4 regions of the Salinivibrio sp. VYel1 genome follow, and region 2 is predicted to be linked to each of the others. Evidence: predicted binding sites of a transcription regulator. Region 2 holds the regulator's gene; each other region holds the start of a gene.
The links. The regulator MetJ, encoded in region 2, represses methionine synthesis genes. The targets are predictions, from matches to a motif close to TTAGACNTNTANANGTCTAA.
Positions count from the first base shown of each region.

Region 1: a site for MetJ is predicted at 886-905, ahead of EHW58_RS06655 (MetQ/NlpA family ABC transporter substrate-binding protein). Genes of this name have one in related genera too.
Region 3: a site for MetJ is predicted at 1,247-1,266, ahead of metN (methionine ABC transporter ATP-binding protein MetN). Genes of this name have one in related genera too.
Region 4: a site for MetJ is predicted at 890-909, ahead of metH (methionine synthase). Genes of this name have one in related genera too.

Region 1 covers NZ_RSAM01000005.1:137,498-139,703, forward strand. The annotation lists gene EHW58_RS06655 (MetQ/NlpA family ABC transporter substrate-binding protein) at 71-868, opposite strand; gene EHW58_RS06660 (LON peptidase substrate-binding domain-containing protein) at 1,024-1,593, shown strand; gene EHW58_RS06665 (sigma-70 family RNA polymerase sigma factor) at 1,720-2,206, shown strand, end outside.
Region 2 covers NZ_RSAM01000007.1:75,204-77,409, reverse strand. The annotation lists gene EHW58_RS08330 (malic enzyme-like NAD(P)-binding protein) at 1-992, shown strand, start outside; gene metJ (met regulon transcriptional regulator MetJ) at 1,088-1,405, opposite strand; gene metB (cystathionine gamma-synthase) at 1,592-2,206, shown strand, end outside.
Region 3 covers NZ_RSAM01000002.1:47,607-49,812, reverse strand. The annotation lists gene EHW58_RS02845 (serine/threonine-protein kinase) at 1-429, opposite strand, end outside; gene EHW58_RS02840 (LysE family translocator) at 497-1,120, opposite strand; gene metN (methionine ABC transporter ATP-binding protein MetN) at 1,385-2,206, shown strand, end outside.
Region 4 covers NZ_RSAM01000014.1:89,123-91,328, reverse strand. The annotation lists gene EHW58_RS13325 (sodium:proton antiporter) at 1-781, opposite strand, end outside; gene metH (methionine synthase) at 965-2,206, shown strand, end outside.

The sequences.
Region 1 (2,206 bases), on a different contig from region 2:
TGGTAAACAAATAGTGACGTTTGGCCATCGGCCAGCGTTGCACTGGCCGATTTCACTGGGTGACAATAAATTAAAACGCAGGCTCTATGGTGCCATTAAAAGTATCTTGCAAAAACTGACGTGTTTTGTCGGACTGGAATAACGCGAGTAGTCGCTGATACGTCGGGTTATCTTGATCGTCTTTGCGTGCGGCCACCACCATAACGGCGAGAGGCGCATCTTTAGATTCCAAGAAAATGCCCTGCTCGCTCGGATCGAGCCCTGATGACATCACATAATTCATGGTAATCGCCGCGGCATCGACATCTTGCAAACTGCGAGGCAGCTGTGCCGCTTCTACTTCCACAAATTCGAGCTGTTTAGGGTTGGATTGAACATCTTGCAGCGTGGCTTTAAAACCAACATTGTCAGCCAACGTAATCAATCCTGCGTCTTCCAGCAATAACAGCGCGCGACCCGCATTTGTGGGATCATTGGGGATCGCAATTTGTGCGCCATTCGCTAACGCCTCGACCTTGTCGACTTTGTCAGAATAAATCCCCATCCGCATTAAGATTGAGCGACCAATCGCTACCAACTCGCTATCGTGGTTTTGGTTGAAATTGTCGAGAAACGGCTGATGCTGATAACTGTTTAAATCCAAACTACCATCCGCTAACCCTGCATTAGGCGAGATGTAATCAGAGAACTCTACGACTTCAACATCAATCCCTTCTTCTTTCGCTTGCTCAGCCACCGATTCAACCACTTGCGCGTGGGGACCGACCGTTGCGCCAATTTTAATGGTTTCAGTTTGGTCGGAACACCCTGAGAGGGATACCGCCGCGAGAAGTATCGCGAGACTTGCGCTGAGTTGTTTTATCTTCATTCCCTTTACCTTGCTAATTGGCCATTTAGACATCTAGAATGCCATATAGATGGTTAATGTCAATACGATTAGCTTGATACAAGGGCCGGCTTGATCGCATCCATTGTCCTACGCGTAATGGAGGGCATGTTAAATCGATAGAAGGAGGCATGAGTATGACTAAGCTGTTTCCTTTGCCCCTGTTTTTGTTACCGGGAGGCAGAGCCAAACTGCGCATTTTTGAACCTCGTTATTTACGCCTCGTCCGTGAGTGCTCAGCGAATCAAGAAGGATTTGTGCTGGCAATGATGCAGGGAAAGCGTCTTTACAAGTACGGCACCTTAGTCGACATCGTCGATTTCGAAACACTGCCCGACGGCTTGCTGGGGATCACGATCGCTGGTCGCCAGCGGGTAGAAATTATGTCGACGGACCAAGAAGCGGACAAACTTTGGGTAGGCGATGTGCGCGCACTCAATGATTGGCCTCATGATGAGCATTTGGGTGAGGCGCAAGCCGACGACAAAGCGCGTATCGCCTCAGGGCTCAAACACGTCTTTGCCGCTCACCCTGAACACGCAGAACAATATGAAGCGCCTCATTTCGAAGATTTAACCTGGAGCTGTCAGCGCTGGCTCGAAATTTTGCCGCTTTCTAATGCGCAAAAACAATGGTTTATTGCTCAAGAGTCAGCAGAAGAAGCGAAACAGTTTATCAGTCAGCTGCTCGAAGAGGAAGTCGAGTGATCCAATCACTGCTACCCACGTACTGGTAGCCAAATGGACGGCTACGACAGATAGGACTCAACTATGACTGCGCCACAAACCATGTATACTGAGACCACCATTTCCAGACGGGACACGCGTGCCAACATGACTGACGTGACGAAGGAAGAGTTGTCTGCATTATTATTGAAAGTTTCGGAAGACCGTGACCGTGTTGCTTTCGAGCGCCTGTTTCGGTTTTTTGGCCCTAAGATTCGCTCATACGGCTCCAAGCATCTCCGTGCTGACGGGCAAGCGATGGAGCTTGTGCAGGAAACCATGTTGGTTGTGTGGCGAAAAGCGCATTTGTACAACGCCGATAAAGGCGCAGCGACGACGTGGGTCTTTACCATCATGCGTAACATTAGCTTTGATATGTTGCGTAAGGTGCAATCGAACCGGGAAGACAACTTCAGTGATGATATTTGGCCCGTGCTCGAATCTGGCCAGCAGGACAATGAGTCGGATGCTGGTGCGCAATATATGATGGATCAAGAGTTGCTGTCGTTCATTGATGAGTTACCCGACGTGCAACAACAAGTGGTGAGAGGCGTGTATCTTAAACAGCTTACCCACCAAGAGTTGTCAGAACAGT
Region 2 (2,206 bases):
AGCCTGTCATGGAAGGTAAAGCTTTATTGTTCAAGCGTTTTGCTGGATTGGACTCGATCGACATTGAAGTCAAACACCGTACTATCGATGAATTCGTGGATACCGTGGCGAACATCGCGGATACCTTTGGCGGTATCAATCTCGAAGATATCAAAGCCCCAGATTGTTTTGAGATTGAAAAACAATTAATTGCACGTTGCGAAGTGCCTGTATTTCATGATGATCAACACGGCACTGCCATCGTCACCGCTGCCGGCATGCTTAACGCGCTTGAGCTGCAAGGCAAAGATATCCGCGAGGCGACGGTGGTGTGCATGGGCGCAGGCGCAGCGGCTGTTGCCTGTATGGAGCTATTAATAAAATGTGGCGCTCAGCGGGAAAAAATCTATATGTTGGATCGTAAAGGCGTGATCCATACGCGTCGTGACGACATCAACAAATATAAGCAGCTGTTTGCCAATAACACGGATAAGCGTACCCTCGAAGATGTGATTGAGGGCGCGGATATGTTCGTTGGCGTCTCCGGTCCAGACTTGCTTTCACCCGACGCCTTGAAGCTGATGGCAGATAAACCCGTGGTATTTGCCTGCTCGAACCCAGATCCTGAAATTCATCCGGATGTGGCGCATCAAGTGCGCGATGATCTGATCATGGGAACCGGGCGTTCGGATTACCCGAATCAGGTCAATAACGTGCTCTGCTTCCCGTTTATTTTCCGTGGCGCATTGGATGTACGTGCCAGTGAAATTAACGATGCGATGAAGTTGGCAGCGGTAGAGGCCATTCGCAGCCTAGCCAAAGAGCCTGTCCCACAAACGGTATTAGACGCCGCCGGTTTGTCTTCGCTAAGCTTTGGCCCAGATTACATTATTCCCAAGCCAATGGACGCGCGTTTATTACCTAAGGTTGCCCGCGCGGTAGCGCTGGCCGCCGTGGAAACCGGCGTGGCTCGTATCGAGATGCCAGAAAACTATATGCTCGACAAGGCGTAATGCTTGAGCGTGAGGAAAAGCGCGGTGGAATAGAGCCCGAAAAGGCTGTGCTGAGCACCTATCATTACAGAAAACCCGCCAATCGGCGGGTTTTTTTAGTATTCGCTATCGTCGAACTCGATACCAAGCTCTTCCATGATCCGACGTGCTTCAGCGGGAATGCTGTCGGGTTTATCCTTACGGATATCGTCATCGGTTGGTAGTGGTTGGCCGGTGTAGGCATGAAGAAATGCCTCACACAACAACTCACTGTTGGTCGCATGACGGAGGTTTTGCACCTGACGACGAGTACGCTCGTCGGTAAGAATTTTTAGTACTTTTAATGGGATAGAGACGGTGATCTTCTTTACCTGCTCTTTCTTTTTACCATGTTCGGCATACGGATTAATGTAGTCGCCGTTCCACTGCGCCATGTCTCACCTATCTTGATTATGGAATACCCAGAATGATGCTGCGGAGATTTTAGCTATATTAACCGCCACATGCAAAGGAGTATAGACGTCTAGAAGTGTTGACGTCCCAAAAAGCGCAGGGTAAGGTGGCAGTATGAAACCTGGATCACGCCCACGATGCGCAAACCAGACTAGCAAGGATAGATCATGACTGAGAAAAAAACCGACACTATCGCCGTTCGGACCGGGATTGGGACTGACACCCAGCACCATGCGGTGGTGCCTCCCCTGTACTTATCGACCAATTACCGTTTCCCGGCACTGGGTGATGTGCCTACTTACGACTACGCGCGAGGCGGCAACCCAACGCGTGCGCAGCTCGAACAAGCGCTGACTGACTTAGAAGGGGGCGCAGGTGCGGTGGTGACCAACTGCGGGATGTCGGCGATAAACTTGGTGCTATCTCTGTTGGAGGCTGGCGAGCATATTGTCGCCCCACATGATTGTTATGGCGGCACCTATCGCTTGCTCGAATCGCGTGCCAAACAAGGGATCTGGCAGGTAAGTTTTGTCGATCAATCGGACCATGATGCGTTGGACCAGGCATTGGCCAAACAGCCCAAGCTCGTGCTGGTGGAAACCCCATCCAATCCACTCTTACGCGTGGTCGATATCGCAGAAATATGCCAAAAAGCCCATCAAGTGGGGGCTTGGGTAGTGGTCGACAACACGTTTTTATCGCCAGCTTTGCAAACGCCTTTTGCGCTGGGCGCGGATATGGTGGTGCATTCGACCACCAAATTTATTAATGGCCATTCTGAT
Region 3 (2,206 bases), on a different contig from region 2:
AAACACCTTTGCGATACAGGGGTGACTTAAACGCGCCAACATCTGTGCTTCTTTGAACAGAGAATTTCTACCGATAATAGGGTACAAAGAGGGGTGGATACACTTTATGGCAAGTTCTTGTTCAAACGTACTATCATCGCGATAAGCGCGATACACAACCCCCATTCCACCGCGGCCAATCTCCTCACCGAGACGATATTTATCCAACGTAGTATTCGGTTCAAACAGCTGTGATGCGATGAAAGATTGAGCCCCATCTGACCAAATTTGGCTCAGCAATGGCTGTGTATCGCAATGATAGAATGGCAAGAGTTGTGCGTATTGAGAGGGAGACGTGACTTTCAACCGACTTAACCATACTTCCTGTTCTTCCTCGGACAAATCGAGAAAATCATAAACAAGCTGCGTCTCAGCCCCACCAAATTGCACAATAATCGACCAAGCCTATGAATTTAAGTGGTTATTCTAATTATTTGCAGAATTATTAAAAGTTAATTCACCCCAACGCCAACCAAAATCCGACGCCGATCATCAGGGTGCCGGCGATTCGGTTCAGCATTTGCACATTGCCCTTTTGCTGCAAAAACTGACGCAAGGTACGCCCACCGCTGGCATACAGCATTAAACAACTAAATTCCGTGCAAAGGATGATCAACACCAGCACGCTCAACTGGCTGGGGAGTGACATCGCAGGGTTAATAAACGGTGGCAACAGCGAGATCATAAACGCCCAACCTTTCGGGTTGGCAATGGCGGTCACAAAGCCTTGCGCGGCCAACGACAATGCCGAGGCTTCATTGGCGGTATCGTCATCATCATTTGGGATCGCCATCTTGCCGCGAGAGCGCCACATTTGTACGCCTAAATACGCCAAGTACACACCACCGACATATTTAAACACCTGAAACACGGCGGGATAGTTCAGCATCACCGTCGCCACACCAATGACAGAGGCGATCGCTACCAGCCCCACGCCGATAAGCTCGCCCCACATCATATGTAAGCTACGCTTAACGCCAATTGTCATGCCAAGGGTCATCGATAATGTCATGCACATGCCGGGCGTGACCGACACGAAAAAAAAGGTAGGGATGAACAGCGTCAGCATGGTGGTATCAATTAAAAGCGGAGACATAAAAACAACAGTCTTAACAGTTAGGTACGGAAGCTGTCAGTTAACGCGCTTTGCCTGCAGAGATCAAGCCCTTCGCTCACTTTATAACCGGACGGTTAGACTTATTGCCATTTGGACGTCTAGAAGTAAAAATATCCATTGACTTGTTTTTAACGAACCCATAGCATCAATAACCAGAGCGACAGCAAGAATGTGGCACAAGCCGCTGAGTGAGTCTGCTGTGATCAAATTATTCGCCAAGGACATGTGATGATTGAGATAACCAACCTCAACAAGGTATTCGAACTCGGGGAGCGCCGAATTCATGCCCTTAATGACATCAACTTATTTATTCCCAAGGGGAAAGTATTTGGTGTGATCGGTGCCTCCGGTGCTGGGAAAAGTACCCTGATCCGGATGGTTAACCTGCTCGAGCGCCCAACCAGCGGCTCAGTCAAAGTGGGGGGGACGAACCTCACCGCGCTACCCAACCGCCAGTTGACCCAAGCGCGCCGTAAAATCGGGATGATTTTCCAACACTTTAATCTGCTTTCGTCACGCACCGTTTTCGACAATATCGCCCTACCGCTTGAGCTAAGTGGCTCGAGCCGCGATGAGATAGAAACCCGCGTAAGCGAACTGCTCGATCTGGTCGGCTTGGCCGATAAGCGTGATGTGTATCCTGCCAGCCTCAGTGGCGGACAAAAACAGCGTGTCGCCATTGCCCGCGCACTGGCGCCAAGCCCCAACGTTCTGCTTTGTGATGAAGCCACCAGCGCACTGGATCCGGCCACCACCCAATCGATTTTGTCGCTGCTGCAAACCATCAACCAAAAGCTCAACCTCACCATTTTGCTGATCACCCACGAAATGGACGTGGTCAAACGTATCTGTGACGACGTCGCCATCATTGGCGATGGGGAGCTGGTTGAATCCGGCCCGGTGGGCGAGATTTTTGCGCATCCCAAATCCGACTTGGCCAAACAATTTATTCGTTCAACCCTCGACTTGTCAGTGCCGCATGATTTTGCCCAGCGCTTACAACAAGAATACTTCGAAGGCAGTTACCCCTTGGTGCGCCTCGAGTTTACC
Region 4 (2,206 bases), on a different contig from region 2:
TTGCCAGCGGGCCAGAGACATGCAGCATATCGGCCAGGACATAGCCAGCGCTGGGGATAGCCAGCGTTAATAGCAATTCCATCGAGTGATCGTTGGTGGCACAAATCAAGCGATGGAAAAGATAGCCAAGCACCAGGCCATATAAAATCCCGCCAACGGCTTCTTGTAAAAACAAGGCAATGGTACCGCCCACCGTCGGGTTGTTGTCGCCAAAGGCCAGGGTAAAAAGAGTCACAAAGATCACGATACCCACGCCATCATTAAATAGCGACTCTCCCTCTATTTGTGTCGTTATCCGCATCGGTGCTTGCAGTTTTTTCACAATGGCGAGAACAGCAATGGGATCGGTCGGCGAGATCAGCGCGCCAAATAGCAGGCAGTAGAGATAATCGAAAGGAATACCGATCAGCTGAAACACGCCCCAGATACCGGTGCCGATTAAAAACACAGAGACCAATAGCCCGCCGATCACCAGGGTCGTGATCTCCCACTTTTGGTCGGAGAAAGAGGGAAGCTTGACACCAATTCCCCCCGCGAAGAGCAAAAAGCCGAGGACGCCTTTGAGCAAAAAGGTATCGAAGTGGATATCTGTCAGTATTTGCTCGGCCATGGTTTTGAGTGGAATGGCTTGGTATTGACCGGCGACCACTATCAACAAAGACAGTAGGAGCGAGCTGGCGGTGATGGCGATGGTGGTTTGTACTCGACTGATTTTACTATTAATAAAAGCGATAAAGATGGCTGCAGCAGCCATAAAGCTGAGGATTGCGTAAGTTGACATGCCGCTTCCTAGTACAACGAGGGAATGAAAAAATGTGTCAAAATATTAATAGAAATCGTTGTCAAAACGAACAGCTGAATTGAAATAGATCAAAATAAATTGTTATTTATAGACGTCTAGATTTCCATTTTCGCTGTGGTAGGATGAAATGACTGCAACGAGGAAGATGATAAGCGTAATAGTATGGACCGACTGACACAGCAACTGCGCGACCGTATTCTAGTGATCGATGGTGGCATGGGCACCATGATTCAGGGGTTAGGGCTCAATGAGGCCGATTATCGTGGCCAACGTTTTAAAGATTGGCACTGTGATGTGAAAGGCAACAATGATCTTTTGGTGCTGACTCAGCCTGATAAGATCGCTTCGCTACACAGTGATTACCTGGCCGCGGGCGCGGACATTATTGAAACTAACACCTTTAACGCCACCCAAATTGCGATGGCCGATTACGACATGCAGGCGCTGAGTGCGGAAATCAACGTAGCGGCAGCCCGGCTTGCGCGTGAGGTCGCTGATGCTTGGACGGCTAAAACGCCGGATAAACCCCGTTTTGTCGCGGGTGTGTTGGGGCCGACCAATCGAACGTGCTCAATCTCACCAGATGTGAATGACCCTGGGTTTCGCAATGTCAGCTTTGATCAGTTAGTCGACGTGTATGCCGAGTCCACCGAAGCGCTCATTGAGGGTGGGGTTGATATCATCATGTTGGAGACCATTTTTGATACCTTGAATGCCAAAGCCTGTGCGTTTGCGGTTGAAAAGGTCTTTGATGCCCGTGGGGTTCGCTTACCCATTATGATCTCCGGCACCATCACTGATGCGTCTGGACGCACCTTATCCGGACAAACGACCGCCGCCTTTTATCACTCGCTGCGCCATGTTGAGCCACTGTCGTTTGGCTTAAACTGCGCACTGGGGCCGGCTGAATTGCGCCAGTATGTCAAAGAGCTGAGCGACATTTGTGAGGGCTTTGTCTCCGTCCACCCCAATGCGGGGTTGCCCAACGCGTTTGGTGAGTATGACCTTTCTCCCGAAGAGATGGCGACACACATTGATGAGTGGGCGGCATCTGGCTTTATCAATTTGGTCGGTGGTTGTTGTGGCACCACGCCTGAGCATATTCAAGCGATTAGTGACGCGGTGAAAAAACATGCGCCACGCTCTCTGCCTGACCACCCTGTAGCCTGTCGCTTGTCTGGGCTCGAGCCCCTGACCATTAATGCCGATAGCTTGTTCGTTAACGTGGGTGAGCGCACCAATGTGACTGGCTCAGCACGCTTTAAACGCTTAATCGTTAAAGAGCAATACGACGAAGCGCTGGAAGTGGCATTGCAGCAAGTGGAAAACGGCGCCCAAATCATCGATATCAATATGGATGAAGGCATGTTGGATGCCGAAAAGGCCATGGTGCGATTCCTCAAT